3 regions of the Paenibacillus urinalis genome follow, and region 1 is predicted to be linked to each of the others. Evidence: a T-box and tRNA genes for the amino acid it is inferred to sense, from the RefSeq annotation. Region 1 holds a T-box; the other regions hold tRNA genes.
What was found. The T-box of region 1 lies ahead of argS (arginine--tRNA ligase). A T-box ahead of a tRNA ligase gene usually reads a tRNA of that ligase, here a tRNA-Arg.
Positions count from the first base shown of each region.

Region 2: it has a tRNA-Arg gene. The T-box ahead of argS (arginine--tRNA ligase) is inferred to sense a tRNA for this amino acid. The anticodon was not compared.
Region 3: it has a tRNA-Arg gene. The T-box ahead of argS (arginine--tRNA ligase) is inferred to sense a tRNA for this amino acid. The anticodon was not compared.

Region 1 is NZ_CP118108.1:2,135,469-2,146,489, reverse strand. Features, by position in the region: gene PUW25_RS10010 (hypothetical protein) at 44-253, opposite strand; gene argS (arginine--tRNA ligase) at 268-1,968, opposite strand; T-box leader at 2,021-2,290, opposite strand; gene PUW25_RS10000 (four-helix bundle copper-binding protein) at 2,366-2,713, opposite strand; gene PUW25_RS09995 (CobW family GTP-binding protein) at 2,809-3,807, opposite strand; gene PUW25_RS09990 (MogA/MoaB family molybdenum cofactor biosynthesis protein) at 3,915-4,430, shown strand; gene PUW25_RS09985 (acrylyl-CoA reductase family protein) at 4,533-5,555, opposite strand; gene PUW25_RS09980 (nicotinate phosphoribosyltransferase) at 5,701-7,146, opposite strand; gene PUW25_RS09975 (cysteine hydrolase family protein) at 7,199-7,762, opposite strand; gene PUW25_RS09970 (NUDIX hydrolase) at 7,783-8,583, opposite strand; gene PUW25_RS09965 (PaaI family thioesterase) at 8,693-9,097, opposite strand; gene PUW25_RS09960 (YlbF/YmcA family competence regulator) at 9,238-9,687, opposite strand; gene miaB (tRNA (N6-isopentenyl adenosine(37)-C2)-methylthiotransferase MiaB) at 9,755-11,021, opposite strand, start outside.
Region 2 is NZ_CP118108.1:4,392,515-4,403,535, forward strand. Features, by position in the region: gene clpX (ATP-dependent protease ATP-binding subunit ClpX) at 1-321, opposite strand, end outside; gene clpP (ATP-dependent Clp endopeptidase proteolytic subunit ClpP) at 334-924, opposite strand; gene tig (trigger factor) at 1,301-2,632, opposite strand; gene PUW25_RS20285 (hypothetical protein) at 2,762-3,694, opposite strand; tRNA gene PUW25_RS20290 (tRNA-Arg) at 4,260-4,333, opposite strand; tRNA gene PUW25_RS20295 (tRNA-Arg) at 4,782-4,855, opposite strand; gene PUW25_RS20300 (magnetosome magnetite crystal formation protein family) at 4,997-5,290, shown strand; gene mgtE (magnesium transporter) at 5,369-6,748, opposite strand; gene PUW25_RS20310 (hypothetical protein) at 6,973-7,107, opposite strand; gene PUW25_RS20315 (hypothetical protein) at 7,230-7,580, opposite strand; gene PUW25_RS20320 (hypothetical protein) at 7,623-7,952, opposite strand; gene asnB (asparagine synthase (glutamine-hydrolyzing)) at 8,142-9,986, shown strand; gene PUW25_RS20330 (XTP/dITP diphosphatase) at 10,067-10,693, opposite strand; gene rph (ribonuclease PH) at 10,702-11,021, opposite strand, start outside.
Region 3 is NZ_CP118108.1:160,324-171,344, forward strand. Features, by position in the region: gene PUW25_RS00795 (ROK family glucokinase) at 1-182, shown strand, start outside; gene rapZ (RNase adapter RapZ) at 234-1,133, shown strand; gene PUW25_RS00805 (gluconeogenesis factor YvcK family protein) at 1,416-2,402, shown strand; gene whiA (DNA-binding protein WhiA) at 2,408-3,364, shown strand; gene PUW25_RS00815 (HPr family phosphocarrier protein) at 3,471-3,740, shown strand; gene PUW25_RS00820 (SIMPL domain-containing protein) at 3,945-4,700, shown strand; gene clpP (ATP-dependent Clp endopeptidase proteolytic subunit ClpP) at 4,778-5,377, opposite strand; tRNA gene PUW25_RS00830 (tRNA-Arg) at 5,582-5,656, opposite strand; gene PUW25_RS00835 (sugar-binding transcriptional regulator) at 5,989-7,011, shown strand; gene gap (type I glyceraldehyde-3-phosphate dehydrogenase) at 7,103-8,107, shown strand; gene PUW25_RS00845 (phosphoglycerate kinase) at 8,359-9,540, shown strand; gene tpiA (triose-phosphate isomerase) at 9,572-10,327, shown strand; gene gpmI (2,3-bisphosphoglycerate-independent phosphoglycerate mutase) at 10,329-11,021, shown strand, end outside.

The sequences.
Region 1 (11,021 bases):
AACATGGCTTTAATAAATGGTAGAGCTAGAGGCAATAAATAGGTTAAAAAGTACAAATAATCGGGGAGCCATCTCTCCAGGCGATTACTTCCCCGATCGATGGAAAAAGAAGCGCTGCTAATATTCTTAGCAGCGTTCTTTTACCCGATCCGTTATGACTTGTGAGGACAACACCTTCACCAGCACCTGATGCAGGCAGATGGTTGGCATAATCTCCTCCATCGAACAATGTAGTAAATACTAGTAAATACATACGAGCAATCTAGTTTACATCCGTTCCGGCGTTTGCACGCCAAGCAGACCAAGTATGCCTTTAATTCGATTAGAAGTGATCTCGGAGAGCTTCAGCTTGTAGGCCCGCTCACGCTCGCTGCTCCCCAGAATTTTTTCTTGGTGATAGAAGCGATTATACAGCTGTGCTAAATCAATGACGTATCTTGCCAGCACAGAAGGCTCCTTTAAACGAACCCCTCTTTCGAGCTGTTCAGGGTAACGGGATAAATGCTTCATGAGTGCCCAGGCCGCATCACTGATCTGTACCCCTTCCAAGTATTCGTCGGCTGCGGATATCGATGTCTCCTCCGTGCTAGCATTTGCTTTGGACAGCAGGCTTTGAATTCTGGCGTGAGTGTACTGAACATAAGGTCCCGTCTCTCCTTCAAAGCTGAGCGCTTCCTCTAGTGAGAAATCGACCTCGTTTAATCGGTGATTCTTCAAATCACCAAAAACGATTGCCCCAAGTCCGACCTGCTCAGCTACCTCAGCAGCGTTCTGGAGATTTGGATTTTTCTCGTTAATAATTTGTGCTGCCCGCTCTACGGCTTCATCCAGCACGTCCTCAAGAAATACAACCTTACCGCGTCTCGTAGACATTTTGCGCCCTTCAAACTTCATTAGACCAAAGGGCACATGGATGAAATGCTCAGACCACTTCTCTCCCATCTTGGCGAGTACAGCAAACACCTGCTGAAAATGTAGCCTTTGCTCGGCACCCACGACATAGAGCACTTCATCTGCCTTCATGACCTCATGACGATAATATGCGGTGGTTAGATCCCGAGTTGGATAGATGGTTGTTCCATCCTTCTTAATAATCAAACAAGGCGGCATCCCTTCCTCATCCAATCTGACGACCATGGCTTCGTCACTTTCCGTAAGCAGACCGGATTGTTTTAGCTTGGTCACTGTATTGTCCGTTTGATCAATATAATAGCTCTCTCCGAGCACATGATCGAATTTAACGCCAAGACGGTCATACATCCGGTTAAATTCCTGCATGCTGATATCGACAAAATACTTCCACAGGGATACAGCTTCCTCATCCCCTTGCTCAAGCTTCTTAAACCATTCTCTAGCTTCCGTTCCCAGGCTTGGGTCGTTCTCTTCTTCATCATGGAATTTTACATACAATCGCAGCGATTCCTTTATGGGCTCTTTCGCAAGTCGTTCATCTTCACCCCATCTTTTGTAAGCCGCGATCTGTTTACCAAACTGAGTCCCCCAGTCACCCAGGTGATTCACGCTTTCTGCTGTGTATCCTGCCTCTTCATACATTCGATACAGCGCTGCCCCGATGACTGTGGAACGCAGATGACCGATACCAAAGGGCTTCGCAATATTAGGAGATGACATATCAATCACCATTTTTTTGCCTGCACCGATCTGTAATTTTCCAAACTGCGGATCAGCAAGCCCTGTAAGCATGGTCGAAGCTATATTGGTGCGTTTAAAATAAAAATTGATATACGGACCTGCAGCCTCAGCCCGAAGTTCGGGACTTGTCAGGCTGGCAGCCAGTTCTGCTGAAATAACAGCCGGGGCCTTTCTCATTGTCTTGGCGAGCGTAAAGCAAGGAAAAGCCAAATCCCCCATCTCTGGACGCGGAGGCACCTCCACCATCGCTTCAATCTCCACTCTCGATAAATCCAACAACGGTTCTAACAAACTGACAACCTTATCCATCAACATATACATACACCCCTATTCCAATATATACAAAAAAGCTCCCGCCTCTGTAAATTACAGAGACGAGAGCTATGGATTAACATATTCCCGCGGTACCACTCTATGTGAATACGAACAACTTACCTGCAATGCTATCTGAAACCGGTAACCTGTTCGATTCCTCTCTAAGCGGATAACGCCCGCTGATGACGAGTACACCTACTGTTGTTTCAATGTACCTTCTCACGGGTGCGCTTCCTGTCAGATCCTTCATACCGGCTTGCACCATCCCGGCTCGCTGAAACATGAGGTGTTCTGTCATTACTCTCCCGATCACTGAATTTATAATTTTGTAACATTATATCTTGATCATCCACTTATTTGCAAGACTAATTCATTCGGGAGTATTGTAATTTTGTGATTATACCGTAAGGCCTGCTGGACTGCATACTTCTGCACATTTGCGACAGCTGTCCACGCAGGCTTTGCAGTGCAGATGCTCATGCTTCTCGCATTCCGCCACACATGCTCTGCAGGCCTTAACGACAAGAGCCAGAATGTCGTCCTTGTAATCTGTACCCCGGCTGAGCGCAGAAGCCGCAAAGCTGCAAATTTCGGCAGCTTCTCTGTTCAGCCTGATACTTTCTCTTAAAATGCCTAGATCATATTCCTTCAAACTTGAGACATAACATTTGTTACATGCATTCATTGCTTCCAAACAAGCTGCAATCTGTGTCTGTGTCTCCATCTCTATGTTTGTCATTGCCATTGTTATATCCCTCCGCGTAATCTCATTTTCATTCTATTACCCGTAAGATCGGTATGATAATCAATATGCAATAACTTTCCTCTGAATTCGACTTTTTATGATTTAATCTTCGAACTTTCTTCCTCAAGCTGCTGCAGCAGCTGGATCAGCTCCGTCTTCGAAAAGTGTTCACCTATAAATACACCTACATCCTTCAGCTCTTCTCCTGGGCCCAGCTTTGTAAAATCCGGCTCACGATAAGCATACTGAAATAAGAAGCGGCTTCCTGTATCAGAAAAATCCACAATCCCTTTGGCTCTGTAAATATCACGCGGCAGCTCCCTCAGCCATTGCTCAAACAATACGCTGTTAATCTGGCTGCTAAAATAATGCGTATACACCATTACATGATTATGGGAGTGATGAAGCTGATGCTTCTCCTGTGCTCGGGAGTCTGAAGCAGTATTATTTTCGGAATTCATCAAATAACTGGCCTCCTCCGTCAAGAGGGCCGGATCGATATTGCAATGCTCTGTAAAATGTATAGCTGCATGCTCATTCCAACCCTGAACCAGGCTGAGTAACTCAGGCCGGTCCTTTTCTTCAATCCGATCTGTTTTATTGAGAAGTAGGATGGAGGCAGCACGGATCTGCTCTTGCATAAGCCGGAATGTTTTGCCTTTCTGCAAGCGGTACGTTTCCAGCAAATGAATGCTGTCAACCACGGAGATGAGGCCTTTCACCTCCAGCGCTATGTAGAGGGAAGTATCAGCAATCCCGTCCAAAATTTCAATAGGATTCGCAGCGCCCGTTGCTTCAATCACAATGACATCAGGTGATGTATTCTGCACCAGCTGGACAAGCTCGATACCGAGATTATCTCGGACAGAGCAGCAGATACAACCGCCGAGCAGCTCAGCCATGGGTACATGTTGATCAATGAGCTTGCCGTCCAGATTGACCTCCCCCAGCTCGTTCATGACAACAGCGGGAGTGAGGTTTTGACTTTTCCAATATTCAAGCAGCTTCACAAGCAGTGTTGTCTTACCGCTTCCTAAAAATCCAGACAGGATATATACGGGAATCGGAGCTGAAGATGTCTGTTTTAGTTTCATAATATCATATCCTTTCTGGATGTATGTTGATCTTGAATCGATGATTGCTTACTTCTCTTATATCGTCTATTGTTATGAATAGAACATTCTGGAGGGCTGATAGAAAAATGAATTCTGTCCAAGAGCACCGCAATGAAGCACCTGAGACAGTCCAGTGCATGGTTATTACGGTATCGGATACCCGCACGAAGGATACGGATAAGGGCGGTCAGCTCATGCAGGAGCTGCTGCGTGATGCCGGCTACACTGTCGTCGATTATATCATTATCCCTGACGATACATCCACTATTCAATCCGTAATTCATCAATCGGTTATTCGAGATGATATCGAAGCCATTCTACTGACTGGGGGCACAGGGATCTCACCTAGAGACAATACATATGAAGCTGTACATTCTTTGCTAGACAAAGAGCTTCCTGGCTTTGGCGAAATCTTCAGATATCTCAGCTTTGCAGAGGATATTGGTACTGCAGCGATACTAAGCCGTGCTGTGGGAGGTGTCATTGGCTCCAAAGCAATATTCTCGATGCCGGGTTCCACTGGAGCCGTCAAGCTGGCCATAACTCGTATTATTGCACCTGAGCTTGGTCACGTCATGCGCGAAATTTACAAGACCAAGTAACAGCAGACAGACTCGTAATCTATGTAGATTCACAGCAAACAGGATCGCTGATCATATACAATGAGCGATCCTGTTTTTTTAACGTTATAGTTTTATTATCAGCTACTTAGCTTCATTCAGTCTCACAACAGATCTGCCTACAGCTCTGCCTTCGAGAATCCGTGACAAAGTTTGTGGCAGCTCTTCAAGGAAAATTTCGTTTACGCCTTGGACAAGTGCAGTCTCCGGCTTCCATTCCTTACCCAGCAGTCTCCACAGCTTCAGTCTTCTATCCCGGAGACAGTATACGGAATCAATTCCAACCAGTGATACACCTCTCAAGATAAACGGAAATACCGTTGATTCAAACGCGTTCCCTCCGGTCATGCCTGATATGGCCACAGCGCCTCCATATTTAACTGATGCGAGTACAGCATTCAGGGCAGATCCCCCAACCGGATCGATGACGCCGGCGAATCGCTCAGGGGACAATGCACCTTTACCTTTTTGATAAGCGTCCTCTCTTGTAATCACTTCCTGTGCACCAAGTTGTTGAAGAAGCTGTTCTTCGGCATCCTTCTTCCCTGTACTTGCAATAACATCAAATCCAAGCTGAGCCAAGATGGAGATTGCCATCGAACCTACACCACCGCTCGCACCCGCAACGAGAATAGGGCCCATTTCTGTTGTAACCCCCGCTTGCAGCAGTGCCTCCACAGACATGGCCGCCGTAAATCCTGCCGTACCTATAGACATGGCTTCCTTCGTTGTCAGTCCATCCGGAAGCGGAATTAACCAGTCTGCCGGCAGCTTCGCATAAGGACTATAACCACCGTCCTGCTGTACACCCAGCCCATATCCGGTCGCTAATACTTTATCTCCCTGCTTGAAGCGATCATCAGCAGATGATATAACAGTACCTGCAAGATCTATCCCAGGAATAATCGGATAAGATCTCACCACTTTTCCATTCTCTGTACTTGCCAAACCATCTTTATAGTTCACACTGGAATACTCCACCTGTATTGTTACTGCTTCATCCGGCAGCTCTGAAAGAGTCAGCTCCTCAATTCCTGCTCTGAAGCCTTTCTCATCATTGCGCACCATGTAAGCTTTAAACGGAGTGTGGTTATCTATATTGTTCATTGCCAGGTCCCCTTCCTAAATTGTCATCCATTAAAAATAGATCAATTTAATCTACTACCCTATATTAGCCGAACGAATCAAAACACCTTCCCATACCCTAATATAATCTAGGCTGAGAAGGCGTTCTATTAAAATAGATATAGCATTACGACTGTATATATTCCGCCAGCATTTTTTGCTTCAAATTCCATGCTGCAGGGCTGATATGAACCCGATAAATTTCTGGATTTAATTTTCTTAAATATTCCGGCCAGAACATTTCCTTCTGCTCCTGATGATAAGCTCTGATCTCCTCCAAGGTTGGGAGCTCGTACACTCGCCGTCCATTTATGAATATAGGTTCAAGCATATTAACCGCATTATACTTTTTCACCTTTTTCTTAATGTACGGGTGAACCGGATTAAACAGCTCCAGCGCTTGCTGGTCTTTCGGCTGATCATCATCAGGATAGGAAATATAATCTGCGATCGCTTTATTCGTCTCCGGATCAATTAAACGGTAAACCTCTTTCTTCCCTGGTGTTGTCACCTTTTCGGGATTGGCCGAGATTTTAATGGTTGGCTCCATCTTTCCGTTCATTTCGCGTTCGACAAGCTTATACACCCCACCTAGGGAAGGCTGATCAGCAGCAGTAATTAATTGAGTCCCCACACCCCACGTATCAATTCTGGCACCCTGTGCCTTCAAATTGAAGATCGTATGCTCATCCAGGTCATTGGAAGCGACGATTCTAACGTATGGCAGACCTGCATCGTCCAGCATCTTGCGTGCCTGAATGGACAGATAAGCCAAATCTCCGCTGTCGAGTCTGATCGCATTCATCTTCTTACCTTGGGCTTCCAGCATTTTGGCCGTAGCGATGGCATGCGGAACACCGCTTCCCAAGGTATCAAATGTATCAACCAGCAGAGTGACCTGATCAGGCATCACTTTGGCATAGGCGTCAAAAGCCTCCTGCTCTGTCTCAAAGCTCTGCACCCAGGAGTGTGCATGTGTGCCTGCCGTCGGAATACCGAACTGTTCCCCTGCCAGCATATTGGAGGTCGCATCAAATCCAGCAACATAAGCCGCACGTGCTCCCCATATCGCTGCGTCGGCCTCCTGAGCACGCCTCGTCCCAAATTCGAGCAGCGCATCATTTCCAGATACTTGCTTGATTCTCGATGCTTTGGTTGCAATCAGAGTCTGATAATTCATAAAATTCAAAATGGCAGTCTCTACCAGCTGTGTTTCCATAATGTTTCCTTCGACGCGAATCAGCGGCTCATCCGGAAATACCATGGCTCCTTCTTTCATGGAATAGATCGTACCCTGGAATGAAAATTGAAGCAGCTCCTCCAAGAAAGCAGGGTCATAATTCTCTTCCTGGCTGGACAAATATTTAATATCCTCCATCGTAAAGCGAAGATTGCTAATATAATGCACTATCCGCTCCAGGCCGGCAAACACGGCATACCCGTTCTTAAACGGAAGCTTGCGAAAATAGGCTTCGAATACCGCTTTGCGCTTGTGTGTCCCATTCACCCAATGAGCGTACATCATATTAATTTGATATTTGTCCGTATGTAAAGCCAGGCTAATCGTTTGCATCTAACTCATCCTCTCAAGGCCGATAAAAAAAAGCCAAAACAAATTCATATGGTTAGAGGTTTGTGTCCTCTTTATTGTTAAATGTGAATACATCAGCCCCGAGGCTGCCTTTGAAATGACCCAGCGCCCAAACATGTCCTGCCTCATTAAAGCTAGCTACTGCATCATCGTATATCGTAATCGAAAAGCCTTTGTTGTAGGCGTCTACTGCTGTATGAAGCACACAAATATCGGTGCACACCCCAATCAAGTGAACCTCTGTAATACCACGCTCGCGCAGCTTCAGTTCAAGATCGGTACCGACAAATGCACTGTATCTTGTCTTGTCCATCCAATAGATCGAGCTCTTGTTCGCTTCATAGACCGCCGCAAGCTCTCCATAGAGTTGTCTTCCTTCTGTATCCCGCAAGTTATGAGGGGGAAACAGCTTCGTCTCCGGATGGTAAGGATCATTCTCTTCATGCAGATCAACAGCCATTACAACCAGGTCTTGATTCTGTATAAATTGTTTCGTTATTTGCACAACAGCTTGTTCAATCGCAATCCCGGGTTCTCCAACAGGAAGCTTCCCATCCACAAAATCCTTCGTATAATCAATAACGATCAGAGCTCTCACATTCTTCACTCCTTAGATAATCAAGTATAAATAGATAATCTCGGCACAAGTTCTGTGAAGCGGTACAGCTGTGCTGGGCGCTGAGAATATTGATTAGAACTGACCGGGTTTCCTTCTTCATCCCTGACATCTTCAATTATCCCCTGACGGCTTCGAGTTGATGTAATTTTACGAATAAAATTAGGCTCTTCAAAATCGGGTACTACGCTTTGGATAACCTGATATAGTTCGCTTAATGTGAAGTGCTGGGGCAGAAACTGTCTGGCGATCGTCGTTTGCAGCATTTGCTGCTGAATTCTTTTGTAGGCATCTTCAATAATCGTTCTATGATCAAATCCGAGCTCCAATTCATTTAACGCTTCCCGAATCGTAAATAAGCCAACATCCTCTGCATCATCTGCCGCTTGTCTATGCTCCAGCATCCATTCCTCAACAAGCGCAAAAAAAGCATGGGAGATGATCCACCCACGCGGATCCCGGCCCGGCTGGCTGTATACACCCAAATACTCGAGGTGACCGCCATCGACCCCGGTTTCTTCCATCAGCTCTCGCTTGGCAGCATCATAAATTGATTCGTTCTCCTGGCAAAAACCACCCGGCAAAGCCCACTTACCTGCGAAAGGCCAAGATTTACGCTTAATCAGCATTACTTTCAATTCACGGATGGGTAATGTCTTGGTTACAGTCTTGCGTTCTCGCTTCGTAAGGGTAAACATCACAATATCTGCTGGTACACCATCCGGTGTGCGATATTTCTTCTTCTGACCAGCGGGTACGGATCGATCTTCGTCATGTTCTATCTGATATCGTTCTTCATTCATGGATTATCACCGCTATGATTTCATTTTGATATTTTCATTATGACATCATGATACTGTTTGTCAACCTTACCCAGAAGCTATTGCGATATAGATTTACATGCTGATCATTCTATTTCTTAGGGATAACTAAACGGAAAGAGGCGGTTGCCATACACCCGATCACTCCATCGGCATTTCTCACTTCTGCAGTAGTGGTCAGACTCCTACCTGCTTCATGAATAACTTTAGCTGTCACGATTAATTCCCCTTCTCGCATTGGAGCAAGATAGTGAACATTTAGGTTGGTTGTGACACAGTGATCCAGCTGCTTGGCATGAACGGCAGCCATTCCCATCGCTTGATCCATTAATGAGGATAATACTCCGCCGTGGATGATTCCCATTGAATTCGTATGCTTCTTTCCTGCCGTTACCGCTATTGTAATTTCATCCTCTGTTACACCGATGAGCCTGCACCCGAGTAGTCCCCAAAAGCGTTCATCAGCATCCTTGATCATTTCTTCTACCATATTCATAGATGTCCCCCCTAGATGTAAAATTATAATTCCCTGAATTCATTTCATAATACTACTATTTAATGATGGATTGGTTCCCTGTGGTACTTGTGATCACACTAAAAAGAGCGCGGAAATGTTTAAATTCCGCACTCTTGTCTTTAGTCACATCTTGACGGAGGAGCCTCCGCACCCGTCTCGACATTTACTTTCTCCGACACGGTATCATGTATTACTGAAATGACAAGCTGCAGCAAATAATTGATATCACTCTGACTTTGCTGAAATTCCGTTACCAGAGGAATATTGTCAATTTGGTCCTGAAGCTCCTCGATTTCTCGTTCAATTTTTTCAACCATTTCTTTATTTTGAAACGATTCGAACGCGACGATTTCCTTTTGCTTTTTCTTCATCTTCTGAATCAGACCTTGAACCCGTTCATGCTCACGAATCTTAAGTTCCGCCTGTTTAAAGTGCTGTACTTCTTCGCTAGTGCCGATCAAATCGGCCAGTTCTTTTGCCTTTACCATAATATCATCGCGTATAATGAGATCTCGCGCATTAAATGAAGGCATACCATATTGATTGACTTTTACACTATCCTCTGCCATGAATGATCGCTCCATTCTTGATTTGAATTTCTCACCCTGCAATGTCATGCTGTCTGTTGGTGTGTGGTTACTGGTTCGCTGCTTGAGGCAGAGACACGAGTTCACCTTTAATATACCATGATTTAGCGTCTGTAATTTCAACCTGTACGAAGGTACCGATCAAATCCTTGGATCCTTCGAAGTGAACCAGCTTGTTGCCTCGTGTACGCCCTGAGAGCACGGCTTCATTGTTCTTACTCTCACCCTCAACCAGAACCTCGACGACTTGTCCCTTCATCCGCTCGTGGGCCTCATAGCTGTACTCCTGAACCGCTTTGTTCAGACGCTGCAGCCGTTCCTTCTTAACCTCCATCGGAACATTGTCTTCCATGACTGCCGCAGGTGTTCCCTCACGTGGAGAATAAATGAAGGTATAGGCAAAATCATATCCAACTTCACGAACGAGTGACAGCGTTTCTTCGAATTGCTCATCCGTCTCGCCCGGGAAGCCCACAATAATATCCGTAGTAAGCACGGCGTTAGGAATCGTTTGTTTAATTTTGCTTGCGAGCTCCAAATAACGCTCTCTTGTATACTTGCGGCTCATTTTCTTCAGAACTGCCGTACTGCCGGACTGAACCGGCAAATGGATATGTTCTACCAAGTTACCGCCCTTAGCCAGTACCTCGATCAGATGATCGTCGAAATCACGTGGATGTGAAGTCGTGAATCTGACCCGTGGAATATCAATCTTGCGAATCTCATCCATGAGATCACCGAAGCCGTACTTGATATCCGTGAAGTCTTTACCGTAAGCGTTCACGTTTTGACCGAGCAGTGTTATCTCCTTGAAGCCTTGACGAGCAAGATCCCGAACTTCAGCTATAACATCCTCCGGACGGCGGCTCCGCTCCTTACCACGCGTAAATGGTACGATACAGTATGTACAGAATTTGTCACAGCCGTACATAATGTTGACCCATGCCCGCATCCCTTGACGTTTCTTCGGCATGTTCTCAATAATATCGCCTTCTTTGGACCAGACTTCTACCACCATCTCTTTACTGAAGAAGGCTTCATTAATAAGGTGAGGCAGTCTGTGAATATTATGAGTACCAAAGATCATGTCTACGAAACCATGCTTTTGGAGAATTCGATTGACTACAGTTTCCTCCTGAGACATACAGCCGCAAACGCCGAGCAGAAGGTCCGGTTTCTCCGTCTTCAAATGCTTCAAATGACCAAGCTCTCCGAACACTTTATCTTCTGCATTCTCACGAATGGCACAGGTATTGAGCAGAATAATATCCGCCTCTTTGCGATCCTCTGTTGGCTGGTAGCCCATTTCCTCCAGA
Region 2 (11,021 bases), 2.3 Mb from region 1:
CATTTCTACATCGTCAATCTTGCTCTGTGTATTAATGCGCTTGTAATGATTATAAACGGCAACAGACAGCGATTTCTTCGCTTGCTCCTGACCGATAACATACTGATCCAAAATATCACGAATCTGCATCGGTTTTGGAATATCCTTCAGATCAATCTCTTCATCATGACCGAGTTCTTCCTCTACAATCTCTGCACACAGCTCGATGCATTCGTCACAAATATATACCCCTGGTCCAGCGACAAGCTTACGAACCTGTTCCTGGGATTTACCACAGAAAGAACATTTAAGCTGCCCTTTCTCATCGTTAAATTTAAACATCTAACCACCCCTTTAAGAATTAATCGGTCTGGTGAGTACTTGGTCAATGATACGGTATTCTAAAGCTTCTTCCGCGCTCATAAAATAGTCGCGGTCCGTATCACGCTCGATTTTATCAAGGGGTTGACCCGTACGCTCCACGTAGATCTGATTAAGCTTCTGACGCGTTTTAATAATCCAGTCGGCGTGAATTTGAATATCGGATGCCTGACCTTGGATCCCGCCAAGCGGCTGATGTATCATAACTTCACTGTTCTCCAGCGCAAAGCGCTTGCCAGGTGCACCCGCAGTGAGCAGAAGTGAGCCCATGCTGGCAGCCATCCCTACGCAGATGGTTGAAACGTCTGGCTTAATAAATTGCATTGTATCATATATACCCAACCCCGCAGTAACAGAACCACCTGGTGAATTGATATATAAGCTGATATCCTTCTCCGGATCCTCTGCAGCCAAGAATAAGAGCTGCGCGATAACGCTGTTGGCCACATCATCATCTATTGCACCGCTGAGAAAGATAATACGATCCTTCAATAGTCTTGAATATATATCGTAAGAACGTTCACCGCGATTGGTTTGTTCAACAACCATAGGCACGAGATTCATGTTCCGACCTCTTCTCCATAATAGAATCTTACTGCCACATTAATCAGGGTTAAATAAAGTACAGTCTTAATTTTATCATGTTCCCTGTTCAATGTCATTTATGACTGCTCTCCTCAGCCAAGCAGCTGCTAAAGAGAAAGCTTGATCATATTTAACCATTTTTTTTATGTATGTGCAAATCGGACTTCCATCCTATGGAGTTAAGACCTATAACTCAAGTATATGGAAGGTACAGTTAAAATATCACGACAGCTCACTTATTACCATTTAATAATATATTTAACTATAAAATGGATATTCATGAGAAGAAATAAGGCACGTTTAGTAAAATACCTTACGTGCCTTATCTGTTATATTTCTAACGTGATGTGTAATCTTATTCTTCAGTTGCTTCTACAGCAGCTTCCTCAGCTGGAGCGTCAACTTCTACGCTGTTTGCAAGAAGGAAGTCAATCGTTTTGCGAAGCAGAACTTCTTCACGAAGACTGTCGAAAGAACCGTTGCTTTCGAGAATTTGACGAATCTCTTCTGGAGTACGTTTGAAGGAAGTCGCCATATTGTTCAGCTCTTCGTTAATATCCTCATCGGATACTTCAATGTTCTCTTGTTTACCAATTGCTTCAAGAACCAGGTTGTTGCGAACGCGCTTCTCAGCATCGCCCTTCATTTGGTTTTGAAGATCTGCTTCCGTTTGACCGGAGAAGCTCATGAACATTTCAAGGTTCATGCCTTGTTGACGAAGACGGTTGTCAAAGTCACGCATCATGTTGCGAACTTCGCTGTTAATCATTCCTTGTGGAATTTCAACTTCTGCATTAGCAGCCGCTTTCTCAACAACAACATTTTCTTGGTTTGCTTTTGCTTCTTCTGCTTTGCGCTCAGACAGCTGCTTCGTAAGATCTTCTTTGTACTCAGCAAGAGTATCGAATTCACTTACATCCTTCGCAAACTCATCGTCGATTGCAGGAAGCTCTTTGCGTTTGATTTCGTGCACTTTCACTTTGAAGATGGCTTTCTTGCCAGCAAGTTCTGCCGCATGATATTCCTCAGGGAATGTCACTTCAACATCCTTGTTGTCGCCAGTAGCAAGACCGATTACTTGCTCTTCAAAGCCAGGAATGAATGTGTTAGAACCCAGTTCCAGGGAATAACGCTCAGCTTGTCCACCGTCGAACAGTTCTCCATCAACAGAACCTTCGTAGTCGATTACCGCGATATCGCCGGACTCTGCAGTACCTTCTTCGATAACTACAAGCTCAGCATGACGTTGTTGCAGACGCTCAAGCTCAGCATTCAGTTCTTCTTCGGAAACTTCTGTGTTTGCCTTAGGAACTTCAAGTCCTTTGTACTCGCCAAGTTTTGCTTCAGGTTTAACGACAACTTTTGCTTTAAACTTGAAAGCTTCACCTTTTGCGAATTGATCGATGTCCACTTCTGGTTGTTCAACAGGGAAGATTTCTGTTTGATCAACAGCTTCCGTGTACACTTCAGGAAGAAGGATATCAATCGCGTCTTGGTACAGGCTCTCTACGCCGAAACGAGCTTCGAAGATCGAGCGAGGCACTTTACCCTTACGGAATCCAGGTACATTTATCTGTTTAACGACTTTATTAAAAGCCTTGTCGAGAGCAGCAGCTACACGATCTGCTTCTACTTCAACTTCAAGAACCCCAAGGTTCTTCTCTATTTTTTCCCAAGTTGCTTTCATTTATGCTTTCCCCTCCAAATTTCACATGTTAACCATGTCAAGCGCGTACAAAATAACCATTTTAGTATAAACAACATTAAATGCAATTTCAAGGGTAAACCCTTGCAGGCGTCAAAAGGAAGTTTTCGGCTATTTTACATCCAGTCCGCCAGATACAAATCGTTTAATGGATCGGTACGCCTGCTCGAATCTAAATCTGACTTCACTCGTGATTTCGTAGACCCTTCTAATCTCTTCTTCGTCCAGTGATCCGCCCAGACTCTCAGCGACTGCCGCATGGAGCGCCGCAGCCCATATATCGAGTGTCGAATCATCGCCTTCAAGCATAGAGCGGTAGTCGCTTGTGCCATATACAGCCATCACATATTGGGACCATAATTCCTGAGCAAAATAAAACAGGGTGGGTTCATGTACTTCCGTCTGATCTGCTACGAGCTCCAGCACTCGAATGATCGGAAACGGGAATTCATCCGGCTTCAGTGGAATAGATTCTACCTCAACCTCCACTTTTTCCGATCCTCGTGTAAGCGATACCGTTGCCTGTGATCCTCTTTTGCGCAAGGTCTGCAGCACTCGAAATTGAAGCAATGGATGCAGCTTACGCTGCTGAAGCCATTCGCACAGCGAATGATCAATACCCGGTGTTTCGATATAGGCCAGCTGATCCAGTGCCAGCATCGTCTGCTCGCTCAGCGGCTCTTCCATGACCGTTCTTAGCAGCTTATCCGCATATGCTCCATCTTCCGCCATTTTATTTCGGGCATTTTGACGAGCAAAATCCTCTTCACTCTCTTCCAGATCCTCGTCACTTCGTCCGTCTTCTCTCTGATCACGATCTATATATTGAGGGAAAGCTGCACGCAGCCAGTCCAGCAAAGCTTCCCATTCTTCATAATTCCGTTTCTCCTGCCCTTCGCATTGAAGCAGGAACTCAAGCAAACGCATCGCTTCCGAATAGCGCTCATTCTCCAGCATTACGGTAAGCTGAATCTGATAGTAATCCAGCGTCTTCGGGAAGAGAACAATATTTTTCTCTTTGGTTTGGGAGTTCGTATCGCTCATTATGACTGCCTCCTCTCTATCCGGTTTAACGACAACTATAAATCGACTTGTTGAATTATATAGAAACTACATATCCGTGTATAGCTCTAATATATTAACATAACCGAATTCAGTCTAAAAAAAACATATTTTAGCTTATTTCATTCAGACCAGCGATATGTTGTTAAGATAAAACAGCCTCTCGGCTGACTGCGATGCGGATGCTATCGATGCCTATGCTTCGACGAACCCCCCATTTGGGGGTCTCATCACTACGGAAGCAAAAAAGAGCACCCTTTCGGATGTCTCTCATCGTCCCACTCGGGGTACAGCCTCTCGGCTGACTGCGATGCGATTGCTATCGATGCCTATGCTCCGACGAACCCCCATTTGGGGTCTCATCCCTATGGACGCAAAAAAGAGACACCCTTTCGGATGTCTCTCATCGTCCCACTCGGGGTACAGCCTCTCGGCTGACTGCGATGCGATTGCTATCGATGTCTATGCTTCGACGAACCCCCATTTGGGGTTCTCATCCCTATGGACGCAAAAAAGAGACACCCTTTCGGATGTCTCTCTTTTTTTACGTCCCAGGAGGGATTCGAACCCCCGACCGACGGCTTAGAAGGCCGTTGCTCTATCCAGCTGAGCTACTGGGACAAATTCAAGCGCGAGATATATCGTATCATATATATGTGACGATAGCAAGCGTTAACTGTTTTTTTATTTAGTTAAGCCTGCGGATGCTATCGATGCCTACGCTCCGACGAACCCCCATTTGGGGTTCTCATCCCCATGGACGCAAAAAAGAGACACCCTTTCGGATGTCTCTCATCGTCCCACTCGGGGTACAGCCTTACGGCTGACTGCGATGCGATTGCTATCGATGCCTATGCTCCGACGAACCCCCATTTGGGGATCTCATCCCCACGGACGCAAAAAAGAGACACCCTTTCGGTTGTCTCTCACCGTCCCAGTCGGGGTACAGCCTTACGGCTGACTGCGATGCGATTGCTATCGATGCCTATGCTCCGACGAACCCCCATTTGGGGTTCTCATCCCCGCGGACGCAAAAAAGAGACACCCTTTCGGTTGTCTCTCTTTTTTACGTCCCAGGAGGGATTCGAACCCCCGACCGACGGCTTAGAAGGCCGTTGCTCTATCCTGCTGAGCTACTGGGACAAGATATGTACTTATTTTCACAGTGCGATATTTATTATATCGTATAATCTGTATTTGTCAAAGTATTTTTTATGTATCATCACATGCGATGAAGGGTAATATGATTTAAATATTAGGAAAATTCAAAAGGAGCGTTATTTCATGCGACAGCTGTTATCTTCCCTTAGTTATTTCAGTATCTTTTTTGCCCCCTTTCTATTTCCATTAATTGTATGGATTGTAGCCAAGGATGATTACATAACTAAACATGCGAAACGCGCATTATTCTCACATGTATTCCCTTTCATTGCAGCGATTCCACTGCTCTACTTTCTGTTCACCGCAGACCATCCTGCCTCGATTCTAGGATATATCATTGTGTTTTTTGTCATCTATTTCGGTTCGTTTATTTATAACATTTATCAGGGGATTAAATCATTAAGAGAAGCAGCATAACAACGATTAAGCCAATGCCGTTCACAGTAAAACCAGCCTCTCGGGCTGGTTTTTATTTATGTCATCTGAATGATTGACTTATACCAGATATGAAATAAACAACGTGGCCGTACCAAAATACACCGTCAAAGAAAATAAATCGTTCAACGTCGTAATAAGAGGGCCCGATGCAACTGCCGGATCGATCTTCAGCTTATGCAGCAGAATAGGAATAATCGTCCCAGCCATCGTACCAATCACAATGGTTAGGATCAGAGAGAAGCCGATAACAGCACCTAGAGCAAAGCTGCTCTGCCAAATTCCCGCCACAAGCGCTACGCTGATTCCACAAACGGCCCCAATCGTAAATCCGACTCTAAGCTCTCTCCATAATAAACGTAATATGGCTCCTCCGCTCATTTTGTTCTGTGGTGTCAGCCCTCGAATCACGACCGCAAGTGATTGTGTGCCCGTATTCCCGGTCATTCCTGCGATCATCGGCATGAAGAATGTAAGTGCCACCACTTGACTGAGCGTCCCCTGAAATATGCTTATAATACTTCCAGATAGCAGCCCAAGGAATAACAGCATAATTAGCCAAGGAAGTCTTCTTTTGGCCGCCGTCAAGAAATGTGTGTTAAAATCAATCGTTTTATCAGTACCCGCCAGCTTGTTAATATCCTCGTTCGCTTCCTCCCTCAAGACGTCCAGCACGTCGTCAAACGTAACCACTCCAATCAATTTGCCTGCGGTATCCTCAACCGGGATCGACACGAGATCATATTGTTCGAATAAGTGCGCGACGGCCTCCTGGTCCATGTCCGCTGATACCTTGACCACATTTTCTCTCATCAAATGTTCGATAAGCTCTGTATCTGAAGCAAGCACAAGATCTCTATAGGTGGTGAGTCCTATAACTTCTTTGTTTTCATCTAATACATAGAGATCCTGTACATCGTTGGTTAGGTCTGCAAAATGCTTCACCTTTTCCACTGCCTCACGAACCGTATATTTGGCATAGAACCATACATAACGGTTGGTCATGATACCGCCGGCTGTCTCCGGTCCATAATTCATTAGCTCCCTTACGGTCTCCCGCTCAGAAGCCTCCATGATTGAGAGCATGTACTCTCTAACTTCATCTGTCATCTCGCCCATCAAATCGGCCAAATCGTCGTTATCCATTCGATTCAGCACCTGAGCTGCGCGATCCTTACTCAGAATATATAAAGCTTCAATTTCTACTTCGGGCTCAAGCTCGCTCAGCATGTCAGCTAATAGCTCCGTATCCAGCGCATCCATAAATCGAGGCCGGTAAGCTTCATTTAATGCTAAATAGATGGTGGCCAGGTCATATGCTTCCCACTCTTCAAATTCATCGTGCATCTCTTCTATGCTGCCGCGCCTGACAGCGTCCTCTATACTGAGGGTTAGATTGTGCAAATCCTGTTCTCTGCTCCGAATATCGATATCGTTCATATGTCGTTCACCTTCAATCTGTAATTAATCTGAACTGCTGCTCCTGTATCCTTCCTTATGCGTTTACCCTGCTGTATAGGTATAAAATCATGTTCAAGCCTATTTCGTGATATGTATTCCTCTGCAATATCCCGTATTGAGCCTCAAGATGAGCACTTATTTTTATAATAGACAGCCTCCATCCTTTCATCACTGAAAGAATGGAGGCCTGTGTGCAGCCCGGATTAGTTGCTGCTTCCTAAACGTGCTCTGTTCAGTTGCCGCTGGTGATTTTTATTCTTCGCAAGTACTTCACTAGCAAATTCATTTGCCAAACCGTGACGGTATTTCTTCGTTACCTTGTACTTTGAAGCCATCATATTCACCTCCCCGGGATACATGAAGTATTATGTGTAATAAATGTACGGAGTATTTTCTAATCACAAAAAAAGACTGCAAAGAAATTGGTGTTAACCATCCCATTTGCAGCCTCGTGTAATGTTTATTTTTGCAATTTACTCAAAATATCCTGGTTTAACGTCCCGTAATTCAATAAGGACTGGAGGAACTGTCCCTTCTCCTGCTCGGCCGTTACAACCTGACTGTTCTCAAACGCAACTGCTGTCGCATCCTCAAACGCTGCATTTTGATTATCATTGTACCAATCCAGAGCCAAATCATGATGATTACGCACGACTCTGTGCAGATCAAGTCCTGCTCCATTCGCATTCTGAGCCACATATACAAGCAATGAAGGATCTCCCGCCTGTCCCGGCTCCACCGCTACTTCCACACAAGGCACCCCATTTAATTCCGTGGTATTCGTAATTTTGGCATTTTGAATCACATACATGAGCCCATCTCCTGTTCTTATGTTAGGTTAATCAAGTTACGTTCATTCATTCCCGTTAATACTGTGACGGACAACCCCATATTGCGCCAAGTGACTGCGAGTTTCGCGCGTACCCAGCTGATAAATCTCGTTATACACGTTCTGAAGTGCTTCCTCATATAACGAGTTGACGGAGGCCTCTTCGGTGTCCGGCCAAGGGAAGATATAACCCGGGAAGGCCTCTTCTTCTTTTTCCTGCATCAAGCTAAGGAGCCCTCTCAAATAATCTGCTTGCTCTGGCGTCGCCTCAATCACCCATTCGTAGGATGCTGCCTGCTGATCGTTCAGAACAGAACGTCCGCCAACAGAAACAAAATACAGGCTTCTTGTCAAAATTCATCGCTCCCAACCCTAATATGCTCGCCTCTTATAGTTTCGGATGTGGACAGACATTTTATGCCTAATTTCGGCATATATTTGCTAGTACTGCTCGTGTAGAAAAAAGGGGATGAGGCATGACCGCTCTCCACACGCTGTTATATGAGCCTCTGAGAAGTTACGTAAAAGAAAGGATGAACAGTCATGTGCGGTATAACAGGATTTATACAATGGAATCGTGATCTTACCCAAGAATCAGAACTGCTTGTCCGCATGACGGAAAGTATGTCAAATCGCGGACCCGATGCCGGCGGAACCTGGATCTCGAATCCTTGTGCCTTTGGCCATCGCAGACTGAGTGTTATGGACCCGGAGAATGGGGCCCAGCCGATGATCATGAATCATGGAGATACGCAATATACCGTTGTTTATAATGGAGAGCTGTACAATGCACCTGAGCTCAAAAAAGAGCTGGAGAACCGTGGACATCATTTCAAAACCAATTGTGACACCGAGGTGCTGCTTGCCAGCTATGCGGAATGGGGACCTGAATGTGTTGAACGATTTAATGGGATATTTGCCTTTGTCATTTGGGATAGCGGACGCGAGCATATATTCATGGCCAGAGACCGGCTTGGAGTAAAGCCTCTATTCTATAGTGATCAGGGAGATTTGCTCGTGTTCGGCTCGGAGCCCAAGGCACTGCTGCTGCATCCAGCGGTCGAAGCGGTCGTGGGACCTGAGGGCTTGGCTGAAGTATTCATCATTGGACCGGCAAGAACACCAGGTCATGGCGTATATTCCTCAATGAAGGAGCTTCGCGCCGGGCATGCAGCCACTTTTAACAGAAATGGATTCCGTTCTTACGCCTATTGGAAGCTCGTCAGCCAGCCTCATGAAGACGATGTGGATGCTACGGCGGCACAGGTTAGAAGTCTGCTCATTGACACCCTTGAACGACAGCTTGCTTCGGATGTACCGTTAGGCTCCTTACTATCCGGGGGATTGGATTCCAGCGCCTTGTCTGCCTTGGCCGTAGCGTACTACAAGAGAAACGGGCAAGGGAATATTGACACCTTCTCTGTCGATTATGTAGATAACGACAAGCATTTTAAAGCCCACTCCTTCCAGCCCAATTCAGATGCTCCTTATATCCAGCGAATGGTCGATGAGCTGAAGACGAATCATCATTTTATGGAGTTTGATACGGCGGAGGTTGTGGAAGCCTTGAACGCATCTACGCTCGCCCGAGATTTACCGGGGATGACGGATGTCGATTCGTCGCTTTATTTATTTTGCCGGGAAATCAAAAAGAAGGCGACCGTTGCCATATCGGGTGAAGCTGCTGACGAAGTATTCGGCGGATATCCATGGTTTCACCGCGACGAAATGCTGAACTCGGGTACATTCCCTTGGGCTGTCGCCCCGAAGATGAGAGCGAGTCTCCTGTCCCCGGATATCTCAGAATGGACGCGTCCGCTTGAATACTTGAATGACCGTTATTCAGATGCGGTGGCAGAGACTCCTCTTCTCGCTGGAGAGACCGGCAAAGCAGCACAGATGCGTGTCATGTCTTATCTTAATATCACTCGGTTCATGCCCACTCTGCTTGACCGCAAGGACCGGATGAGTATGGGGGTCGGGCTCGAAGTCCGAGTTCCTTATTGCGATCATAGGCTTGTGGAATATGTATTTAACATTCCTTGGGAGCTTAAGATTACAGGCAATCGGGAAAAAGGAATTCTGCGTAAGGCATTGGAAGGTATCCTGCCTGATGACGTGCTCTATCGCAAAAAAAGTCCTTATCCAAAGACGCATAATCCCGCTTATCTAGAGAGCGTTCGGCAGCAACTGCTGGATGTGCTGGATGATCCCTCATCTCCAGTGCTGCCCCTGCTGGATGTTAAGAAAATCAAGGAAATTGCAGCCTCCAAAGAGGCTTCTTCCAATAATCCTTGGTTTGGCCAGCTGATGTCCGGACCTCAGTTATTTGCTTACCTGACTCAGGTAAACAACTGGTTAAAGACTTATAAAGTGTCTATTCGGTAAGTGTAAGCACCCGGCAAGCACAAAGAGACCTGCTGTTAACAGCAGGTCTCTTTGAAGTATATGACGATCATAATCGGGTATTAACCGCCGAGCTTGGTCATTAAGTCCCGAAGCGCTGCTCCGCGATGGCTGATTGCTTGCTTCTGATCCATGCTGAGCTCCGCCATGGTCTTCTCATAGCTTGGAAGATAGAAGAGCGGATCATAACCGAAACCGCCGCATCCGGCGGTTTCGGAAGTGATGAAGCCCTCAACTGTACCATAGGATTCCAGCTTCTCTCCCGTTGCCGGATCATACAGCACGAGTGAACAGACAAACCGGGCAGGGCTAAGGAGCGGCTGCTCCGTATCCTCTCCCAGCTTGCGTGATTCAAGCTCGCTTAGCAGCTTCTCATTATTATCCGCGTCGGCAGCGCCTTCGCCGGCATACCGTGCCGAGTATACGCCTGGGGCGCCATCCAGAAGATCCACGCATAATCCGGAATCATCGGCGAGAACAGGCAGGCCAAGGGTATCGCCTACGGTTTTCGCCTTTTTCCATGCATTCTCGGCAAATGTCGTGCCATCCTCCACCACATCAGGAACATCCGGGTAATCGTACATGCTCTTGACCTCTTTGCCAATCCGGGCAAAAGCGTGGGCAAACTCACGAACTTTTCCTTTGTTTTTGGTAGCGACGATAATGACTGGGCTGTCCAAATTGTTCATGCTGTCGATTAAGCCTCCCCAATCTTACGGGAACCGATCTTAAGCGCAATGGGTCCCAGCACTTCCTTCTGCTTCTCGATCATCTGAAGAATACCGTGCTCGCCAAGGCTGAGCAGTTCATCCAGCTCTTTGCGGCTGAAGGGTCTGTCTTCCCCGGTCCCTTGCAGCTCTACGAATTCTCCGCTTCCGGTCATCACGATATTCATATCCACTTTGGCTTTGGAGTCTTCCTCATAGTTAAGGTCAAGCAGTGCCTTGTCCTGAACAACACCGACACTGACAGAAGCCAGAAAATCTGTAATAGGAAACACCGGCAGCCGGTGCTGCT
Region 3 (11,021 bases), 2.0 Mb from region 1:
CGCAGTCTTATATTATCGGGGGCGGCGTATCGAAGGCAGGAGACATCCTGTTCGACGAAGTGCGCAGCGTGTTCGCGAGCTACACCCCTGAACCACTGCAAGATGGGGTATCTATTGTACCCGCTACGCTTGGCAATGATGCAGGAATCGTCGGAGCCGCTGGACTGTTAATTCGATCTTAATTCATACAAGAAGTTATACGGGACGAACTGAAATTGATAGGGGGGATATTCATGTCAGAAGGTGAAAAATCACCAGCAGGAGGAGCAACCCTTATTATCATTACAGGGATGTCAGGAGCAGGGAAGACGATTGCAGTGCAAAGTCTTGAAGATCTGGGCTTCTTCTGTGTCGACAACCTGCCACCGGTTCTCATTCCTAAGTTTGCGGAGCTCATTGTGCAGTCAAACGGGAAGATCTCCAAAGTGGCGCTCGTCATCGATTTACGAGGACGCGAATTTTTTACGGCATTGTCGGAGTCTTTGAACTACATCAAGGATCACTTCACCATCCATTGTGAGATCATGTTCCTTGATGCCCAGGATGGCGTATTGGTACAGCGTTATAAGGAGAGCAGACGCCGTCATCCACTTGCACCAGATGGCATGCCGCTGGACGGAATCAGACTGGAGCGCAAGATGCTGGAGGAGCTCAAAAATTCAGCCACACAGGTCATTGATACGAGTAATATGAAGCCTGCACAGCTGAAGGAGCGGATCATCTCCCGTTTCTCACATCTTGAGGCGAATATGCTGTCGGTCAATGTAACGTCGTTCGGATTTAAATACGGTATTCCAATTGATGCGGATCTTGTATTTGATGTACGGTTTTTGCCGAATCCTCATTACGTGGAGCATCTGCGTCCAAACACCGGGCAGAACAGTGATGTCTATGAATATGTAATGAAATGGCCAGAGACGCAGTCCTTCTTGACGAAGCTGCTGGATATGCTGCATTTTCTTATTCCACAGTACCGGAAGGAAGGGAAGAGCCAAGTCATCATTGGAATTGGCTGTACCGGCGGCAAGCACCGCTCGGTTGCCATATCTGAATACCTTGGCAAGATGCTTGGTGCAAGTGAGACAGAATCTGTATCTGTAACGCATCGGGATGCGGATCGTGACCGTCATTAACGGGTCAGAATCAAGAGATTTAGTATAGAAAGGTTGCAGTTAGGCATCATTTATCATAAAGGCAGAGCATGATTATTCTAGAGGCTGACTGTTTAAAAGTTGTGGTGAGCATTCCGTATGAAAGTTCATGCTAATAATAGCCATTGCGGAGGTTACAGCATATGATGTATAATCCGCTCTTGTCAGAATCAGTTTTCATAACGCTGTTAGAGGTAGTATGAAATGGATTCCCTTAGGTGATAAATAGCTTAACTTGAGCAACTTCTTATAGAAGGTGAAGTGATGAAAGTGGCTGTTGAACAAATGAAACGTCCGCATATCGTCGTAATGGGCGGGGGTACAGGGCTGTCTGTTATGCTGCGGGGGTTAAAGAATAAGCCGCTTGATATCACGGCAATCGTTACGGTAGCTGATGACGGGGGGAGCTCAGGCATATTGCGCGATGAGCTGCAGATGCCTCCTCCCGGCGATATCCGTAATGTACTCACAGCGCTTGCTGATGTGGAACCGCTGATGTCAGAATTGCTTAATTATCGTTTTAGTGGAAGTAATGGCTTGGCAGGACATAGTCTTGGCAATCTTATCTTGGCAGGTATGACCGATATAACGGGCGACTTTGTGACTGCAGTCCGGGAGATCAGCCGCGTCTTTGCAGTACGTGGACAGGTGCTTCCCGCTGCCGGTGAAGCCGTCGTTTTACACGCAGAAATGGAAGATGGCACAATCGTAACCGGTGAGTCGCAGATCCCTGAGCATGGCGGCCGGATTAAACGAGTGTTCCTTGAACCGGATCACGTGGAGCCGTTGCCAGAGGCTGTCGCTGCTATCGAACAAGCAGATGCCATTATTATAGGTCCAGGCAGTCTCTACACCAGTATTTTGCCCAACCTGCTCGTTCCCAAACTGGCAGAAGCTGTCGTTGCCTCCCAGGCGGCGAAGATCTTTATTTGCAACGTGATGACCCAGCCAGGGGAAACCGACGGATATACGGTAAGTGACCATCTCAAAGCTATTGATGCGCACATCGGGACGAGATTGTTCGACTACGTTATTGTAAATAATGGAGATATACCAGAACCGGTACAGGAGATGTATGCGGAGCAAGGCGCTAAGCCTGTACAGATGGATCTGGAAGAAATACTTAAGCTGTCTAACGAGTGTATTGCAGATCGGCTTGTTCTATACAGGACCTATCTTAGACATGATGCCAATAAGCTCAGTCATCATATCTATACGCTCGTTCAAAATTGGATGATTCGAAAGAGGTGAGACCCTTGTCATTTGCGGCACAGACCAAAAAAGAACTAACCATGATCGAAAGCGAGCCTTGCTGTGAAAAAGCGGAGCTGTCAGCACTCATCCGTATGCTTGGAGCGGTTCAGCTCTCGAACAAAAAGGTTATTTTGGACGTTTCTACGGAGAATGCCGCGATAGCAAGGCGAATTTATTCTTTGCTCAAAAAACACTTTCAAGTGCACACCGAGTTGTTAGTTCGTAAGAAAATGCGGCTCAAAAAGAATAATGTATATATCGTCCGAATTCCGGCAAGAGTTCAGGAAATATTAAAGGAGCTTCACATCGTATCGGAAGGATTTATGTTCACACCAGGCATAGAGAAAGCGGTTATCCGCAAAAACTGCTGTAAGCGGGCTTACCTGCGGGGGGCCTTTATGGCTGGTGGATCGGTGAACAATCCGGAAGGATCTTCCTATCATCTTGAGATTGCATCCATGTATGAAGAGCATTGCCAGGCCTTAGTTGATCTTGCAAATGAGTTCAATCTGAATGCACGCTGCATCGAAAGAAAAAAGGGCTTTATTTTTTACATCAAAGAAGGCGAGAAGATCATCGAAATGCTGAGCATCATCGGTGCCCATCAGGCATTGTTCAAATTTGAGGACGTTCGAATTATGCGGGACATGAGAAATTCGGTGAACCGGATTGTAAACTGTGAGACGGCCAATTTGAATAAGACGATTGGTGCAGCTGTCCGCCAGATTGAGAACATCAAATTCCTGGATAAGGAAGTAGGGCTGGATACCCTGCCTGATAAGCTGCGAGAAGTCGCTGAGGTAAGGCTTGCCCATCCGGATATTAATTTGAAGGAAGTTGGGGAATTACTAAAAGGGACAGTGAGCAAATCGGGTGTGAATCACCGCCTGCGCAAAATTGATGAAATGGCTGAAAAAATTAGAACAGAGAAGGGTTTATTTACGAACTCAAACTTGTAGACAATAACTCTTTTTTTTTCTAGTTTCATTCATGCTATAATGGTATAATGTTTATAATTATGAAGTATTGATTGTTGTATAGATTTTGTAGAGGGGGTAAGTTTCCATGACAAAGCACCCGGTAGTAGTCCGTTTGAAGACGGGTCTTCATGCCAGACCAGCCGCACTATTCGTACAAGAAGCGAATAAGTACTCGTCTGAGATTTTTGTGGAAAAAGATGATAAAAAAGTAAATGCAAAGAGCATCATGGGAATTATGAGCCTTGCAATCAGCACAGGGACTGAAGTTGTCATTAGTGCAGAAGGTGCGGATTCAGAACAGGCTGTAAACGCTTTAGTAAGTCTCGTAAGCAAAGAAGAATTGGAGAACCAATAATTCCGCCATCTTTTTTGTAACGCCTAAATACAGAGAGAGCCTCGAGTAATCGCGATGCCATTAAAGCTGAATTCTAGCTTAATGACATAGTGATGAATCGTGGCTTTTTCGTTTTTTTGGACATGCTTGAGGATATTGAAACTTTTTTTAAGAAGACTGCGTCCAATGGTATAGATTGCAAATTCAAGGAGGTTAGATGAAGTGATGAACAAGAAATGGATGAAACCTTTCGCTGCCGCAGCCATTGCCGGAGCACTACTAGTTGGAGGATGGAGCTGGTCTGCAGGGGGGACGGCGCTGGCCCAAGAGGCAGCGGCAACACAGAACTTCGTATCGGTTACAGGAAAAGGTGAGATTGAAGTTAAGCCGGATATTGCCTACCTGTCTATTGGTGCATCATCGGAAGCGGATACTGCAGCGGCGGCACAAAAAGCGAATGCAGCCAAAATTCAAAAGATCACTACACTCTTGAAAAATACCTGGAAAGTGGACAGCAAGGATATTCAAACGAATCAATTCTATGTACAGCCCAATTATACTTACAGCGAGAAGGATGGACAGAAAATTAAGGGCTACACCGCTTATCACACGCTTAAAGTGTCTTACCGTAATCTAGAGAAAGTCGGTGAGCTGCTGGATGCTGCGACCAATGCAGGAGCCAATCAGATCGATAACGTTGTATTCTCTATCGAGGATACAGAAGCGTTTGAAACACAAGTGATAGACAAGGCGATGGCGAATGCGAAGCTTAAAGCTGGAGCGATCGCAAATGCGGCACAGCGTCAGCTGGGTATCGTTCTTAGTGTCAGCCAGGGAAGTATTGATGAACCAGTAGCTTATTACAAGGAATCCATGGAGCTGCAGTCTGCTGCTTCAAGTCAAGACAGCGCCAACACAGCAATTGAGAGCGGAGAGATCAAGCTGTCTACACAGCTGACGGTTCGATATGAGCTGAAGTAAAATTTTTTACCCATGGAATTTAGAAAAATAAAAAATCCTCGGTCCTGAATTTCAGGATCGAGGATTTTTGTTATGTCTTACAGACCTTGTTCAGGTGTGGAAGACTCCAGAACTTTGTCAACCAAACCGTATGCCTTCGCTTCTTCAGCGGACATGAAGTTATCGCGGTCTGTGTCACGCTCAATGCGCTCCAGCGGCTGTCCTGTACGTTCAGCCAGAATGTGGTTCAGCTTATCACGCATTTTGAGAATACGGCGTGCGCGAATTTCAATATCAGAGGCTTGACCTTGTGCTCCACCAAGCGGCTGATGGATCATGACTTCACTGTTAGGGAGAGCAAAACGCTTGCCCTTCGCACCAGCGTTAAGCAGGAAAGCGCCCATTGAAGCAGCCATACCCATACAGATTGTGGAGACATCGGGCTTAATAAATTGCATTGTATCGTATATCGCCATACCCGCAGTGATGGAACCGCCAGGGCTGTTAATGTATAAATGAATATCTTTTTCCGGATCTTCCGCAGCTAGGAACAGCATTTGAGCAATGATGGAATTAGCGACGACATCGTTGACATCACTGCCAAGGAAAATAATGCGATCTTTCAGCAGTCTGGAATAAATGTCATAAGCGCGTTCACCGCGATTGCTTTGTTCTACGACCATAGGAATATAACTCATGCGAAAAACCTCCTCAAAAAAATTTAGAGTTTAAGTTCACGAGACACGAGAACAGGAACTACATCTACATATACTCACTGTTTCCGTATTAACCACATCATAAACAATTTCAAACAAAAAGTCAAAGAAAGTCAAACTATTTTGATAAAAAAAGAAACCTGCTCGGTTTCATCGGTTAATTGTATATGGAACCATTAATAATAATGGCGCGCCCGCGAGGAATCGAACCTCGATCTCAGGCTCCGGAGGCCTACGTCATATCCGTTGGACCACGGGCGCATGTTATAACTGTCGGTGACAGCAATATTGATTATATCCGAATGTAAAAAAATTTGCAAGAGAGTCTCCCGATTGAGTTTGATGTGAGCCATATATGTACAACCTATAGATGAAGGGAATAATTGAAGGGATAAGAGAATGAGATACAACTTTCAAATTGTGATATTTTACACAAGCGAATAAAGGGAAAAGGCTTTGTAAAATATACTTTTGGACCCCTTGCATCGCACGTCAGATTTAGTTAAAATATACGTGGGACTTAAAAAGTTAACCCGGGACATTTTTAGTCCACCTCAGAGACCGGAATGAAGGAGCTTGCGGAAGTGGATAGCATGCGAACGATATTAGAAGTGCAGAAGCAGCTTCTACCTGATCTCATGGACGTAATGAAGAAGAGGTATACCATTCTACGCCAGATCATGATTTCGGAAGTGATTGGAAGGAGAACTCTTGCGAACGCCATGGATATGACAGAGCGTGTACTTAGAGCAGAGACAGATCTGCTGAAGTCGCAAGGACTCATAGAGATCGAGACGGTGGGAATGAGAATCAGCCAGGCTGGAGAAGAGCTGCTTGAAATGCTTGAACCGGTAGCCAAGGAACTGTTTGGACTATCGGAGATGGAAGAGCAGATTAGAAGAACTTATGGACTTCGTAAGGTCATCGTCGTTCCAGGTGATTCTGAGAACTCAGAGTATGCCAAGCGTGAGCTTGGACGTGCCGGTGCCAAGGCGCTTCTCAGCGTCATGAACGATGAAGACGTTGTAGCTGTAACGGGCGGTTCCACGACAGCAGCGATAGCAGAGCATCTGACCCCTTCATCTTCTAAGAGAGATGTATGGTTTGTGCCTGCACGTGGCGGACTTGGAGAAAGTCTGGAGCTTCAGGCAAATACGATTGCTTCCATGATGGCCAAGAAGCTAGGAGCACAATATCGGCTGCTGCACGTACCTGATCTACTAAGCAATCATGCCTATGATTCACTTATACAAGACTCCAACATACAGGAAATTCTGGATATGATCCGTAAGGCACGCATCGTGATTCATGGAATAGGCGGTGCGATGGAAATGGCCAAACGGCGCAAGCTGGCGCCTCAGACGGTTACTGAAATTCGCGATGAAGGTGCGGTGGCAGAATCCTTCGGCTATTATTTCAATAACGAGGGAGAGGTCGTCCATACGATGCTGACACTAGGTATGCGTTTGGAGGACATTAGACACACTGAGCTTGTTATCGCCATCGCAGGCGGTAAGAGCAAGGCAGCTTCGATACAGGCGGTGCTTCGCTTCGGACAGGAAGATATTCTTGTCATTGATGAAGCGGCGGCAGCTGAAATTGTTAAAGATTTATAGAATTTGATTCACTGATTCGTTGTCTTGATGGGCCCTAACAGGCTTGTCTTGAATATATAAAATAAAAGCAAAACTTGGGAGGAACTTACTCATGGTAAAAGTAGGTATTAACGGTTTTGGACGTATTGGACGTAACGTATTCCGCGCAGCGCTGAACAACAGCGATGTAGAAATCGTAGCAATCAATGATTTGACAGACGTAAGCACTTTGGCTCACTTGCTTAAATACGACACAACTCATGGTCGTCTGAACGCAACTGTAGAAGCTAAAGAAGGCGCGCTGATCGTTAACGGCAAAGAAGTTAAAGTATTTGCTGAGCGCAACCCTGAGAACCTGCCTTGGGCAGCTAACGGTGTTGAAATCGTTGTTGAGTCCACTGGTATCTTCACAGCGAAAGAAAAAGCAGAAGCTCACCTTAAAGGCGGAGCTAAAAAAGTTATCATCTCTGCTCCAGCTACAAACGAAGATATTACAATCGTTATGGGCGTAAACGAAGAGAAATACGACCCAGCTAACCATACAGTAATTTCTAACGCTTCTTGTACGACAAACTGCTTGGCACCATTTGCTAAAGTTCTTGACGAGTCCTTCGGTATCGTTAAAGGTATGATGACAACTGTTCACTCTTACACTAACGACCAGCAAGTACTTGACCTGCCGCATAAAGACCTTCGTCGTGCTCGTGCAGCAGCTGAGAACATCATTCCTTCTACAACAGGTGCAGCTAAAGCTGTTAGCCTTGTATTGCCGCAACTGAAAGGTAAACTGAACGGTATGGCAATGCGCGTTCCTACTAAGAACGTATCCGTAACTGACCTGGTTGTTGAGCTTGGCAAAAACGTAACTGTAGACGAAGTAAACGCAGCGCTTAAAGAAGCAGCTAACGGACCGCTGAAAGGCATCCTTAACTACTCCGATGAGCCGCTTGTATCCAGCGACTACAACAGCGACCCAGCTTCTTCCACAATTGACGCTCTCTCCACTATGGTAGTAGGCGACAACATGGTTAAAGTTGTTTCTTGGTATGACAACGAGTGGGGTTACTCCAACCGTGTCGTAGACCTCGCTGCTTACATCGCAAGCAAAGGTCTGTAAGACCAACGATAGGAATTTAAAATAAGGTGAAGAGGAGAACAAGGCTTTTGGTCTCCTCTTCACCATGATTTTATCTTTAATGCCAGAGAACCGGGGAAACCGGATATAGAAGATTACATTATATAGAGATTATTACTTTTATCATGCTGCTGTTTAATAAAAATGGGCTGTCCACTTTAAGGCCGGACCGTAACTGCATATAAGATGCCGGTGATTGGCTGTGGTAGATAGCGCTTAGGAGGAACGTGGAGATGAACAAGAAAAGTGTACGTGATGTAGAAGTAACAGGAAAACGCGTTTTTGTTCGCGTCGATTTTAATGTACCGCTCGAAGATGGAAAGATTACGGATGATACTCGTATTCGTGAAACACTGCCAACGATCAAATATTTGATCGAGAACGGTGCGAAAGTGATTCTTGCGAGCCATATGGGTCGTCCAAAAGGTGAATTCGTTGATTCTCTTCGTCTGACACCTGCTGCAAACCGTCTGTCCGAGATGCTTGGCAAACCGGTTGCAAAAGCGGATGAAGCTGTCGGTGAAGCAGTAAAAGCAGAAATCGAGAAATTGAACAACGGCGACGTGCTTGTGCTTGAAAATGTCCGTTTCTATCCTGGAGAAGAGAAGAACGATCCAGAACTTGCAAAACAATTTGCAGAACTGGCTGACCTTTTCGTGAACGATGCATTTGGTGCAGCACACCGTGCTCATGCTTCCACAGAAGGTATCGCGCATCATCTTCCAGCTGTATCTGGCTTATTGATGGAGAAAGAATTGTCTGTACTTGGCAAAGCATTGTCCAACCCAGAGCGTCCTTTCACAGCCATTATCGGCGGATCAAAAGTAAAAGATAAAATTGATGTGATCGACAACCTGTTGAACCTTGCAGACAACGTACTGATCGGCGGAGGTCTCACTTACACATTCTTCAAAGCTCAAGGTCATGAAATCGGACTTTCACTTCTGGATGAATCCAAAATGGACGTTGCTCTTAGCTTCATCGATAAAGCGAAAAAGCTGGGCAAAAACTTCCTTCTGCCTGAAGACATCGTAATTACGAAAGAATTCAGCGCTGATGCAGAAACGAAGATCGTCAACATCGATGAAATCCCTGCAGATTGGGAAGGCATTGACATTGGACCGAAGACACGTGCGAAGTATGCAGAAGTGATCAAAAACTCCAAGCTGGTTGTATGGAACGGACCAATGGGCGTATTCGAGATTGAGCCATTCTCACATGGTACTCGTCAAGTTGCAGAAGCTTGTGCAGCAACGGAAGGTTACACTGTAATCGGCGGCGGCGATTCTGCAGCGGCAGCAGAGAAATTCAATCTTGCTGACAAGATGGACCACATCTCTACAGGCGGTGGTGCTTCCCTGGAGTTCATGGAAGGCAAAGCACTCCCAGGTGTTGTGGCATTGAACGATAAATAATTTTGAATCCCATTTGAGGAGGCGATAAACGGTGAGCAGAACAAAAGTCATCGCAGGTAACTGGAAAATGTTTAAAACTGTACCGGAAGCCACTTCGTTTATCGAAGCGGTAAAAGGCAAAGTCGAAGCAGAAGGCGTGGAGAGCGTAATTTGTGCTCCTTTTACGAACCTGCCGGCTTTGGTAGAAGCAGTGAAAGGCACAAACATCAAGATTGGTGCACAAAACCTTCACTTTGAAGACAATGGCGCATTCACAGGTGAAATCAGCGGTTTGATGCTGAAGGATCTGGGTGTAGATTACGTGGTCATTGGACACTCCGAGCGTCGTCAGTACTTCAACGAAACCGACGAGACCGTGAACAAGAAAGTCCACGCTGCATTCCGTCATGGTCTTACACCGATCGTATGTGTAGGCGAGAAATTGGAAGAGCGTGAAGCAGATCAAACGAAGGACGTTTGCAAAGTGCAAACAGAGGCGGCTTTTGCAGGACTTGCTGCTGACCAAGCAGCTCAAGTGATTGTAGCTTACGAGCCAATCTGGGCGATCGGAACAGGCAAATCTTCGACTGCAGAAGATGCAAACGAAGTTATTGCTTACATCCGCAGCATCATCAAAGGTCTGTACAACGAAGATGTAGCGAATGCGGTTGTTATTCAATACGGCGGAAGCGTGAAGCCAGCGAATGTAGCTGAATATCTTGGACAAAGCGATATTGACGGTGCATTGGTAGGCGGAGCAAGCCTGGAGCCTGAATCCTACATCGCGCTCGTTCAGGGGGCGAAGTAAGATGACTGCACCAAAACCTGTAGCTCTGATTATTATGGACGGCTTCGGACTGCGTAACACAGAAGTGGGTAACGCAGTAGCTCAAGCGAAGAAGCCGAATTATGATCGTTACATGGCGAAATATCCGCATACAACCCTCACTGCTTGCGGTGAAGCGGTTGGACTGCCGGAAGGGCAAATGGGGAACTCGGAAGTAGGTCACCTCAATATCGGTGCAGGTCGTATCGTATATCAGGATCTAACTCGGATCTCCAAGTCCATTCGTGAAGGTGAATTCTTCGATAACGAAACACTCGTAGGCGCAGTTCGTGCTGCGAAGACAACGGGTAAAAAGCTTCACCTGTACGGACTATTGTCCGACGGCGGTGTTCATAGCCATATCAATCACCTGTTCGCTATGCTCGATCTGGCTAAAAAAGAAGATATGCACGATGTTTACATCCATGCATTCCTCGATGGACGCGACGTATCCCCGGACAGCGGTATCAAATTCCTGGAGCAATTGAATGCAAAAATTGCGGAAGTGGGCATTGGTAAAATCGCAACCGTGCAAGGACGTTATTATGCAATGGACCGCGACAAACGCTGGGAACGTGTAGAGAAGTCTTATCGTGCGATCGTGTATGGAGACGGACCGGTATATACGGACCCGATGGTGGCTGTCAAGGAATCCTACGAGAAATCCGTATTCGAC